Regions from separate parts of the Pseudoalteromonas sp. SWYJZ12 genome, predicted to be linked through region 2. Evidence: predicted binding sites of a transcription regulator. Region 2 holds the regulator's gene; each other region holds the start of a gene.
What was found. Region 2 encodes sigma-54, which starts transcription at its own class of promoters, with help from an activator protein. Its sites were predicted from a motif close to GTTGGCACGNNNNTNGNNT; they were not measured.
Positions count from the first base shown of each region.

Region 1: the regulator sigma-54 is predicted to act here: its motif matches at 1,442-1,460, upstream of I6F42_RS17285 (CsbD family protein).
Region 3: the regulator sigma-54 is predicted to act here: its motif matches at 2,257-2,275, upstream of I6F42_RS11185 (hemerythrin domain-containing protein).

Region 1 covers NZ_JADYXH010000021.1:57,353-61,568, forward strand. Annotated here, with positions in the region: gene I6F42_RS17280 (xanthine dehydrogenase family protein molybdopterin-binding subunit) at 1-1,128, shown strand, start outside; gene I6F42_RS17285 (CsbD family protein) at 1,197-1,394, opposite strand; gene I6F42_RS17290 (group II truncated hemoglobin) at 1,675-2,088, shown strand; gene I6F42_RS17295 (hypothetical protein) at 2,199-2,381, shown strand; gene hrpB (ATP-dependent helicase HrpB) at 2,462-4,216, shown strand, end outside.
Region 2 covers NZ_JADYXH010000005.1:90,872-95,087, reverse strand. Annotated here, with positions in the region: gene kdsC (3-deoxy-manno-octulosonate-8-phosphatase KdsC) at 1-235, shown strand, start outside; gene lptC (LPS export ABC transporter periplasmic protein LptC) at 232-786, shown strand; gene lptA (lipopolysaccharide transport periplasmic protein LptA) at 776-1,321, shown strand; gene lptB (LPS export ABC transporter ATP-binding protein) at 1,318-2,043, shown strand; gene I6F42_RS08385 (RNA polymerase factor sigma-54) at 2,113-3,612, shown strand; gene hpf (ribosome hibernation promoting factor) at 3,638-3,925, shown strand; gene ptsN (PTS IIA-like nitrogen regulatory protein PtsN) at 3,930-4,216, shown strand, end outside.
Region 3 covers NZ_JADYXH010000008.1:32,789-37,004, reverse strand. Annotated here, with positions in the region: gene I6F42_RS11190 (plasma-membrane proton-efflux P-type ATPase) at 1-1,673, shown strand, start outside; gene I6F42_RS11185 (hemerythrin domain-containing protein) at 1,790-2,215, opposite strand; gene I6F42_RS11180 (hypothetical protein) at 2,565-2,822, shown strand; gene I6F42_RS11175 (hypothetical protein) at 2,878-3,135, shown strand; gene I6F42_RS11170 (DUF6500 family protein) at 3,164-3,382, shown strand; gene I6F42_RS11165 (GGDEF domain-containing protein) at 3,419-4,216, opposite strand, start outside.

The sequences.
Region 1 (4,216 bases), on a different contig from region 2:
CAAGCCGATATGAAAACAGTGGCTGCAATGCTTGGCATGGATGAGAGCAAAATTAATGTTCACGTTACCATGTTAGGAGGCGGTTTTGGGCGTAAGTCAAAACCTGACTTTTCAGCAGAAGCAGCTTACCTTTCAATGAAAGTAGGCAAACCTATTCGTGTGCAATGGACGCGTGAAGACGACATACAACATGGTTTTTACCATGCAGTTTCGGCTCAGCACATTGAAGCATCACTAGATAAAAATGGCGCTATAGAATCTTATTTACATCGCACCGCGTTTTCACCTATTACCTCTACCTTTTCAGAAGGGGCGACTACGCCGGGAAGCTTTGAACTGCGCTTAGGATTTACCGATAACCCTATTAACACACCTAACATGAAGTTAGAAAACGGTGATGCGCAAGCCAAAGCACGAATTGGTTGGATGCGCTCTGTATCAAATATTTTTCATGCCTTTGCTATTCAGTCATTTATTGGCGAAGCAGCGCATAAAGCCGGTCGCGACCAAAAAGACTATTTACTAGACACGATAGGTCCGAGTCGCATTGTTGATGTAACTGAGCAAAATGCCACATACGATAATTACGGTGGCGATAAAGCGGTTTATCCTCTAGATATTGGCAGACTGCGCCGTGTTATTGAAAAAGTAGCTGACATGAGTAAATGGGGGCGAGAGCTTCCTAAAGGTCGAGGTTTAGGAATAGCAGCACACAGAAGCTTTTTAACTTACGTAGCTACGGTAGTTGAAGTAGAAGTGTCGGATGCTGGCGATTTAAAAGTAATTAAGTCGTGGGTTGCCATTGATGCGGGTACGGTTGTAAACACCGACACCGTTAAAAACCAAACCCAAGGTGGCTCTATTTACGGTATTACAACTGCAATCAGCGATGGTATTACCTTTGATAAAGGGCGCGTACAGCAAAGTAACTTTCATGATTATCGTGTACCGCGTATGAGCGACTCACCTCTTGAGATTGAAGTTGAAATTGTACAAAGTGATGCACCACCAGCAGGAGTAGGCGAGCCGTCTACACCAGTTTATGCGCCAGCATTATGTAATGCTATTTTTGCAGCGTGCGGAAAGCGTATTAGGCAGTTACCGATTGGTAACCAATTAAAAGCGTAGCTAAATAACCTACAGCTTAAACAAAAAAACCGCCAAATGGCGGTTTTTTTAAAAGCGGTTAACGCGGTTTAACGACCTTTTTCAAACTCATCAACTTCACGCTCTGCTTCTTCTTTAGATTTACCGTATTGCTGCTGGATTTTACCAACTAGCTCTGTACGGCTACCTTCAATTTTATCTAAATCGTCGTTGGTAAGATCGCCCCATTTTTGTTGAGCCTTACCTTTAAGTTCTTTCCAATTACCTTCGATACGATCGCTGTTCATAAGTTTATCCTTACTTTAGGTTAGTGAATTAACTGTCAGTTATAAAGTAGCAAGCCTTGTACCAAGGAATAATAATGGTTTTATTGTTTTTATTATCAGTTGGTTATATTTTTATGTTGAGCGATTTTGTTTTTAATATTGCGCTATTTATTAAAAAATATACATAGCAGCCTGTAATTATTGCTGACATAAGTTACGCCGCTTTGATGTAACTCATTCTTAAATTTTTGTTTTAAGCTAATATGCAGGTATTAAACAAAGTAGTTAACCTGAGTGAGTTATGAATACAAAAACGTGTGAATACGGAGTGGGTGACTGCTCATACAAAATGGCAGGTGAGTTAGCAGGTATTACACAATTGGTGAATGCGTTTTACGATAATATGGACGCTTTAAAAGAGGCTGAGCATATAAGGAGTATGCATTCAAAAGACTTATCGGCATCACGTAAAAAGCTCGCTTACTTTTTGTCGGGCTGGTTAGGTGGTCCTAAATTATACGCTGAACATTTTGGCAGTATTAACATTCCTCAAGCGCACAAACATTTACATGTAGGAATTGAGCAAAGTGACGCATGGCTTTTGTGCATGCAAAAAGCGGTTGATGAGCAACCTTACGAAGCACCATTTAAAATTTACTTAATGGATCAATTACGAGTGCCTGCAGAGCGAATTAGATTAGTATCGGGTAGTTAATATATGTGGAGTATTAAAGTTAGGGCTCTGGATTTCTAAATATTTACTTTATTTCATTTAGAGTTATTATCGCGAATCGAGTTAAAATCTTAAAAGGGATGGAATATAGAATGGGAAAAGTTGGCTTATTAGTAATGTTATCGTTTGTTTTTTTGTCGACAACAGCATCTGCTTCACCACTTATAAAGCAATGGGCTGGAACTGGTATGGATGCAGATAAATACTTTTGTGAATATGGTGATGGTGAAGTAAAGGTTATATACGGTAATCAAAATTGCCCATCATCAAACTAGTTTAAGATATCAAATATCAACCGCAGCGTCGCTGCGGTTTTTTGTTACAATGCCTGCAAAGCAATTTAGGGTAAATAGCTGTGCTGCCTGTTCAAGACATATATCAACAACTCGTTACTACATTACAAAGTAATCCTATTACGTTATTACAAGCGCCGCCTGGTGCGGGTAAATCTACGTGGTTGCCGCTGCAACTAATGCGCGATGGGCATTTTAAACGTATTGTAATGCTAGAGCCTCGCCGTTTAGCTGCTCGTAATATTGCCAGCTACCTAGCAAAGTGCCAAAACGAAAGTGTTGGGCAAAGTGTGGGCTTGCGGATTAGGGGTGAGAGTAAAGTAAGTGCTAATACGCGCCTCGAAATAGTCACCGAAGGCATGCTAACGCGCATGCTGCAAAACGACCCCGAATTAAGCGATATTGATTTACTGATATTTGATGAATTTCATGAGCGTTCAATTGCAGCCGATACCTCACTTGCCTTTGCGCTCGAGACCCAAAGTGCGCTGCGTGAAGATTTAACCATTATGCTTATGTCGGCAACTCTTGATACTGAGCGTTATACAGCGTTTTTTGACTGCCCTGTAATTCAATCAAGCGGTCGCAGCTACCCAATAGACGAAGTATACATACCCATAAAAGATGAAAGCCGTTGGCTTGATGCAATTCCTACCATAATAAAACAAGCACTTAATGAGCAAACAGGTAGCGCATTGGTATTTTTACCTGGGCAATTTGAAATACTACGCGTGCAGCAAGCACTGAGCGATTTACCCAGTAACTGCATAGTAGCAACGCTATTTGGCGAGCAAGATAAAGCTAATCAGCAAGCTGCTATTGCTCCTGCACCAAACGGTATGCGCAAAGTAGTGCTTACCACCAATGTAGCCGAAACCAGTTTAACTATTGAAGGCATACGCATTGTAATTGACAGCGGCAAGCGCCGTGCAGCGACCTTTAATTTAAAAACAGGGGTCACAGAGCTCACAACACAAAGCATATCGCGCTCGTCTGCTGTGCAGCGAGCAGGACGTGCAGGGCGAATAGAGCCGGGCATTGTTTATCGAATTGGCTCAAAGCAAACCTTTGAGCGACGTAATAGCCACGACAATCCCGAAATACTCACATCAGACATAAGCCAACTTATGCTTGAGGCAAAGCAGTGGGGAGCCAGTATTGATGAGCTAACCCTACTTGATAAGCCTACTGAGCAACAATGCGAGCAAGCAAGTAACCTGCTCAACATGCTAGAAGCTATTGATAGCAAGGGTAAGCTCACACCGCTTGGCAGTAAAATGTTAGGTTTTGGTGCTGATATTCGTTTGGCGCATATGCTACTAAAAGCACAAATACTTGATGACCAACTCCCTGGTATTTTTAGGCTCGCTATTTATTTAGTGGCATTACTTGAGAGCCGAGTAAACAGTGCAAACGAGTTGAGTTTAGCGTTGCATAGCCAACAGCAACGTCCGCATCCGGTATTTAAACAGCAGTTAAAATATTGGCAAAGCCGCTTAAAAGTAAAAGACGAAAACAGCGAATTAAATACGCATTATATTAGTTTGCTAGTGGCATTGGCATACCCAGATCGTATTGCTAAAAAACGTGGTAATGGTTATTTACTTGCCAATGGTGCAGGTGCTGAGTTAAATGCCGATTACTGGCACAACGACGATTACTTAGCTATAGCAACCATGGGCGGGCACAAAGGAGGGCGTATATTTGCAGCCACCGCGCTTAACCCATTTGAGTTACAAGAATTTTTACCGCATTTATTTAGTGAACTTACTCGCTGTGAGTTTGACGAAAAATCAGCACGTTTTATTCATCAAGAT
Region 2 (4,216 bases):
CAAACTCAACCTTAGCGATGAACAAATTGCTTATATCGGTGATGATGGTCCTGACATGCCCGTTATGGAATTAGTCGGCTTTGCTGTTGCAGTAAATGATGCCCATCCACTTATTAAACGTTTATCACACTATGTAACGCAAATGCCTGGCGGCTTTGGTGCAGTAAGAGAGCTCACCGACTTACTTATGCTTGAAAATGGTAAAGCATTGACTACACAAGGCACTAGTTCATGAATGCAGCGCGCATAATATTAAGCGTTTTATTCATTAGCTGTATGGTTTGGCTTTGGTACCCTTATTTTACACAAACAAATATTGTGCCTCAGACTGAGCCTGAAGTTATTGCCAAGCCTGATTACATAGCCATTGAACTCAAACAAACAGCCTATGACGAACAAGGTAAAATTAGCCACAAAGTCACTGCGGCTAAAATGGAGCTATATCAACAATTAGGTTTTACGTTTTTTGAAAAACCTATTTTTACTTTATATAACGAAAAGCAAACGTGGCAAATAAATGCAGACGAAGCAACATTATACGAAGACAAACAATTAATTTTAGAAGGCAATGTGGTTGCCAAAAACTTAACCGATAACGCCATGATAGACAAAATCAATGCTGATAATATTCAGGTAGATATAAAGCTATTAACAATGCGTTCGGAGCAACCCGTTATCATCACTGGACCCAATTTAAAAATCACTGGTAAAGGCCTAGAAGCCGACTTAAAAACCGAAGTGATAAAACTAATTAACCATACGCGAACCATATATTATGACCAATAAAATATTAAAATCACTTATTATTCCTACACTTATACTAGCGTTTAATAGTAGTGCTGCCGAGCAAAACACGCAACCGACTGCAAATCAAATTTCAATAAGCGCCGATAAGCAAGAAGGTCAATTAAAAGCTAATGTCGGGATTTTTGAGAAAAATGTTGAAATTATTCACGGTAATCGCCGTATCACAGCCGACCGCTTAGAAGTACATAAACGCGATGAACTTGGTGATAATAAACAATTATTAATTGCTACAGGTAGCCCTGCGCACTTTGAAGAAAAGCAATCAGATGGCACGACTATGAGCGCCAGTGCTGACGAAGTACGTTATGATGTATCTAAGCGTTTTTTAACGCTTGTTGGTAATGCACAAGTATCGCAAGCGGGACAAAAAATAAATGCTAAAAGCATTACCTACGATATAGAGCAGCAGCTAATCAGTGCCGAAAAAGATGAAAACTCAACTGACCGCGTTCACACAATTTTAGTGCCAATCGAGACTAAAAAAAGTAAAAAAAGCGACAAAGGTCAACCATGAGCACATTAAAAGCAGAGCTATTAGCAAAGAGCTATAAAGGCCGTGAAGTTGTAAAAAACGTCGGCCTTGAAGTCAAAGCTGGCAGTATTGTTGGCTTACTTGGCCCTAACGGCGCAGGTAAAACCACCACGTTTTATATGATAGTAGGACTTGTACCTAGCGACAAAGGTAAAATATCGATAGACGATAACGATATTACTCTTTTACCTATGCATAGTCGTGCTAGATTAGGCATTGGCTACTTACCGCAAGAGTCTTCAATATTCAGAAAGCTGACTGTTTATCAAAACTTAATGGCCATTTTAGAAACGCGCAAAGAGTTAAATAAACAAGCTAGAGAAGACACTCTCGATAAATTATTAGATGAATTTAGCATACAACACATTCGTGATAGCCAAGGTATGGCATTGTCGGGTGGCGAACGTCGTCGTGTGGAAATAGCACGTGCGCTGGCAGCAGATCCTAAATTTATATTACTAGATGAACCATTTGCAGGTGTTGACCCGATTTCGGTATTAGACATAAAGAAAATAATAGAACATCTCAAAAATCGTGGGATTGGTGTATTAATTACCGATCATAACGTAAGAGAAACCCTTGATGTTTGTGAAAAAGCCTACATTGTTTCTCATGGGGAGCTGATTGCATCAGGTACTCCAGAACACGTATTAAATGATAAAACAGTACGCGATGTTTACTTAGGCGAGCAATTTAGGCTGTAACATTTACGCCATGTCTTTAAGCATCTGCTAGTATTAATTATAACAACATAAAAGGATTGTTAGAGATACATGAGGCAATCACTACAGCTGCGCATGGGCCAGCAACTTACAATGACTCCACAGTTGCAACAAGCTATTCGTTTGTTGCAACTCAGTACATTGGATCTCCAGCAAGAAATACAAGAAGCTCTCGACAGCAACCCGCTATTAGAGGTTGAAGAAGCAGACTATTCCGAAGACGCTGCAGGTAAAAACGAGCAAAAAGCAGATACAGATGACATAACTGTTAGCGCATCTGCCGATGATGCTCCAAGCGAATATGAACAAGATAGTGGTGAAGCACTTGCAAAAGACACGCTAAGTGACGACATGGCTATGGATGTTAGTTGGGATGAGTACATGAGTGCCGCCCCAGCAGCATCATCGGGTCCGATGCCTGAAGACGAATCAATATACCAAGGTGCCTCTACTGAAACGCTCCATGAGTATTTAATGTGGCAGTTACAACTAACGCCATTTAGCCCTACAGACGAAGCTATTGCTATTGCTATTGTAGAAGCCGTCGATGATTCAGGTATTTTAACACTAAGCTGCGAAGAGATTTTAGAAAGCTTTAATCAAGAAAACGAAGATGATAACGAAGTCGAACTTGATGAAATTGAAGCTGTATTAAAACGCATCCAACTGTTTGATCCTGTTGGTATTGCTGCACGTAGTTTACAAGAGTGTTTGTGTATTCAGCTTAACCAGTTTGATAAAGAAACACCTTACATTAATGAAACAAAAATGATTTTAACCGAGCATATTGATTTATTAGCTGCTCGTGACTATCGTACATTAATGAAGAAAACTAAGCTCAAAGAAGAAGAGCTTAAAGAAGTAATGACATTAATACATACTCTTAGCCCTAAACCTGCAGATACTATTGTAAGAGAAGAATCTGAGTATGTTATTCCTGATGTGTCAGTTAAAAAAATTAAAGGCCGCTGGGTTGTTGAGTTAAACCCAGATAGCATGCCTAAAATTCGTGTTAATAGCCAATACGCGGCAATGTCTCGCACTGTAAAATCCAGTGGTGACAGCCAGTTTATTCGCTCGCATTTACAAGAAGCTAAATGGTTTATTAAAAGCTTAGAAAGTAGAAACGACACGCTATTAAAAGTAACAAATTGTATTGTTAAGCAACAACAAGGCTTTTTTGAACACGGTCCTGAAGCCATGAAACCAATGGTTTTAAATGATGTTGCTGAAATGGTAGAAATGCACGAATCAACAATTTCGCGCGTAACAACCCAAAAGTATATGCACACACCCCGTGGTATATTTGAGCTTAAATATTTTTTCTCAAGCCATGTAAGCACCGAAAACGGTGGTGAATGTTCATCTACAGCAATCCGTGCGCTTATCCGAAAATTAATCGCAGCAGAAAACTCAGCAAAACCATTGAGTGATAGCAAAATAGCGGATATATTGGCTGAGCAAGGAATTAAAGTAGCGAGACGTACAATCGCAAAATACCGCGAATCTCTGGCTATTCCACCGTCAAATCAACGTAAAAGTTTGATTTAAGACGCAAAAAAAGAGGGTAATGCTTATGCAACTAAACTTAACTGGTCGTCACGTAGAATTAACCGATTCACTAAGAGACTATATTAATACCAAATTTGCGAAGCTAGAAAGACACTCTGATCATATTAATAATGTTCATGTCATTCTCGATGTAGAAAAATTAAATCAAAAAGCAGAAGCCACCATACACGTAAGCGGTGCTGAGCTATTTGCCTCTACAGAACATCAAGATATGTATGCCGCCATTGACTCGTTGATCGACAAGCTCGATCGACAAGTAATTAAACACAAAGAGAAGCTTGCTCGACACTAATATGATGAAATTAAGCTCACTTATATGCCAGGACTGCAGCAAAGCTGCGGTCCTTTTTAATAGCAAAAAAAGAATTTTAGAGTTCATTAGCGAACTTGCTCACGACAAACTTCCGTATTTACCGCAACAAGATATTCTTAATGCTTTAATGAGCAGAGAGAAACTCGGTAGTACAGGTATAGGGCGTGGCATTGCCATTCCTCATGGAAGAATGAGCGGTGCAGAAGAGCCTTTGGCTTTAGTACTCGTTAGCGAAACTCCAATAAATTTTGATGCAATCGATAATCGCCC
Region 3 (4,216 bases), on a different contig from region 2:
AGTTTGCACTGGTATTAACTGTTGCTGCAATACCAGTTGCAATGCCAACAGTGCTATCAGTTACTATGGCTGTAGGCGCTCGTTTATTGGCTAAAAAGCAAGTGGTTGTAACGCGTTTAGCTGCAATTGAAGAGCTAGCAGGTGTTGATATTTTGTGTTCCGATAAAACCGGCACATTGACACAAAACCTATTAACGTTAGGTGACCCGTTTTATATCGAAAACTCAATAAATAAAGGCTCTGCTGAGCAAGTTATATTGTACGCGGCATTAGCATCTCGCTCAGAAAATAACGATCCGATTGACTTAGCAGTATTACAAAGTGTAAAAGCTGAGCAGCATCTAGATTCTTATCATATAGAGCATTTTCAGCCATTTGATCCTGTGAGCAAACGTACTGAAGCATTAATTAAAAATGCTGATGGCAAAACGTTTAAAGTGACCAAAGGTGCACCGCAGGTTATTTTAGCTTTATCGGCTAATATTGAGGCAGTTAAAACTCAAGTTGAGGCATCGATAGATGAATTTGCAGCGCGTGGGTTTCGCTCTTTAGCGGTTGCTAAAACAGACGAGCAAGGTAAATGGCAATTTATAGGTGTATTGCCGCTTTTTGATCCACCGCGTGAAGAAGCAATACAAACCATTGCCGATGCAAAAGAAATGGGTATGAGCGTTAAAATGGTCACGGGCGATCAAGTGGCCATTGCGCGCGAAACTGCAAGTAAACTGGGTTTAGGGACAAACATTCTTGATGCTAGTGGATTTGGTGCAACTGAGCATCATCAAGCCACACAGTTAGATGACTCAATCGAGAGCGCTGACGGATTCGCACAAGTATTTCCTGAGCATAAATACCATATTATTGATGTGCTTCAGCATAGAGGGCACATTGTTGGTATGACAGGAGATGGCGTAAATGATGCGCCAGCACTTAAAAAAGCTGACTGTGGCATTGCTGTATCGGGCGCTACAGATGCAGCGCGGTCAGCAGCATCAATCGTGTTAATGACCGATGGCTTGTCGGTTATTATTGATGCAGTTAAAGAAAGCCGAAAAATATTTCAACGCATGAACAGTTACGCTATTTACAGGGTTGCTGAAACACTGCGCGTATTACTTTTTATGACAATGGCGATATTAATTTTTAACTTTTATCCGTTAACAGCAGTCATGATTGTGATGCTTGCTTTACTTAACGATGCCGCCATTTTGTCTATTGCATACGACAATGTGCATTATCAAAATAAGCCCGAAACATGGAATATGCGGCTCGTTTTAGGTATTGCATCTGTGCTGGGAATTGTAGGGCCAATTGCAGCCTTTGGTTTATTTTACTTAGGAGATAAAGTATTTGAACTCGACCGTCCTCATCTTCAAACATTAATGTACTTATTACTTTCTGTAGCAGGGCATTTGACTATATTTTTAGCGCGTACCCGAGGTCCATTTTGGTCTATTAAACCGTCTGCTATATTAATGGTCGCCGTATTTGGCACGCAAGTTATAGCAACACTTATTGCTGTTTATGGGGTGTTTATGACCCCACTAGGATGGGGATGGGCACTTGCTGTGTGGGCATATGCTTTGGTGTGGTTTTTTATTAACGATGGTTTAAAGCTAGTGGCGTATCGAATTTTTGATCCGACAGAAGCACCCTTACTAGAGAAGAGTTAGCACATAGGCTTAAAAAATGGTTATAAGCCAAGTGGCCTATAACCAATAGTACACAAGGGAGTGTATATAAGGTGGTTCAATTATTTGTGAGTAAAGTTACTCACAAATAAAAAGTATTAGTGCATTGCATCATTATACTGCTTTGCCAAGCTTTGTTTTTGCCCTTCGGTTAGTGCTTTACCCGCTAATTGAAATACTTCGTGTTCTTCTTCGCTTAAATGATGATGTACTAAATGATGCAGTTTTTTAGCTGCAACTAACCATGCAGACGAGCTCATTTCGGTATCTTCAAGTTGTTCAATTAATTCATCAATTTCGTGATGTTCAGCTACGCTGTGGCGCGCTTTTTCATGAGTTAAGTCATCAAACATAAGTGGATTGTAAAAGTAACGTTCTTCAAATTTTGCGTGTTGTTCTAATTCTGTTTTTAGCTCGTCCATTAGCGTGTGGCGCTGCTCTGTGTCGCCGTGCGTTTGAATAAGCGCATCTACTAATTCTCGTTGTTTGTCATGGTCATGACGTAGTGCTTCAAAAATATTCATAACTAGTCCTTTTACAATTTATTTGCTTATATCACTAAAACTAGCAAACTAAATGCCAAATATTAAGTTGATGTATTTTATTGCTTTTATTTTGATTTTTTATTTCTAGGCTGCTATCACTGTAAATTTTACAGTGATATGAATGCAATAATTTCAGGCTTTTACGTAGTTCAATTATAAAAGGAGTATAAATTCCTACAGAACCTTACAAATATTTACTGGTTGTTTATTTTATTGCAGTGATAAAGTAGCAACATTATTTAGGTACAATCTATATGTATTACTCCCACATATAATATCAATCGGTATAAATGCAGGTAGCACGTTAACTTAATAGGATAGTTTAAGGATGAACATAAAAAGCCCCATCGCCGCATTATTGCTGTGCGCTTTACTAAGTGCCTGTAGTACAGCCCCACGTTCTGACCCTAACTTATGCATTGAAGAGGCTGAAACGGTTGATCGAAATGGCGCTCAAACAAGCTCAGAAGTTTATAATCAATGCATTAGCGCACAAATTAAAAAGGATGAAAAAAATGACACTTTTTTTGATATTATCGGTACGTTCTTTTTTGAATTTTTTGTAATGGTGGTAGAAAGTAAATAGGCTAACTTACAGCTGTAATTTAAATTAAATAAGTTGCGTAAAAATAGGATTAGTTATGAAACAATTATTGATAGCAATTCCACTTTTTTTATTACTAAGCGCTTGTGCGGCGCAGCCTTACGCAGGCTCGGCAAAATGTATGGAACAAGCAGATATTGCATACGAAACCGATACACGTAAAAATGAGACATTAGATAATGAATGCAAAGCTGCAAAAGTAAATACGCCTAATAAAGAGCTTGAGAATCATGGCTTGGTTGATAGAAGCCTTTTGCAGCTAATCGTTAGCGTTTTAAATGGCGTATTTCAGTAATACAGCATTAATATGATTAAAGGTATGTATGAGGGAAGAACTAAGAGCAAAAATAATTACCGTGTGCGATAAAAAAATAGCAGCTAAAGGCGAAAATGTAGGGCTTTCTTTTTATGCATTTTTTGCCAATAAAAACGACGACCCAGAGCTACTTATGGAGGCCGCTACTTGGTGGATACACACCCATAAATTAGATCATTTTGTAAAAGCACATAAAATTAAACAGATGGTTTTAGACGGACTTTAGTCAAGTAAATGAGCCAATACTTTTAGCTGTGCTTATTTAATCAACAACGACTTGGTTTCTTCCGTTTTCTTTTGCTTTATAAAGTAATTTATCTGCATGTTTAATAAGAACATCTAGTGTGCTTTTTAAAGGGCCACTTACAGAGGCCCCTGCACTAAAGGTGATTTTTGTATCACTAGGAAGGTCTTCTATATTACTGCAATGCTCGGCGAAGCTAATGGCGAGTCGGTTAAATATATCGCGAATTATTCGTTCATCAACCGTATTTAGTGCAAATAACCATTCTTCGCCGCCGTAACGACCAAACTGATGATCATTACATAGTGTTTCTTTTGCAGCTTTTGCAAAGGCAATAAGAACTAAATCTCCAACATCGTGACCAAAATGGTCGTTAACTTTTTTAAAATAGTCTAAGTCAACAATTGCTATCGTCATTTTACCTTCATCAAGCTTTGCTTCTGCTGCGCGCATTATTCCTCTGCGATTAGAGCAATTTGTTAGATAATCTGTTAATGAAATATCGTGATATTTTTGACGTTGTCGAGCTTGCCGATAAAATAAAAATAATGAAGCAATCACTAAAATAAAAGCAATAGCAGCGCTGAGTCGCCAAATTATTTTTTGTTGGTACTCTTCTTTAGCTTGTAGTTCACTAATGTCTTTTTCGTACTCTAGTTGCTGTATTTTTTCTTCTTTTTCTTTTACTTCAAACTGCACCTGTAGTGTTTTTATATTATTTTCACTGGTAGCTTCGTAGTGTTTTTTTGTATAAAGGAGCTTTTGTTCAATTGCTTCAAAAGCCTCGTCAGTGTAGTTAAGGCGTCGCTTTAGCTC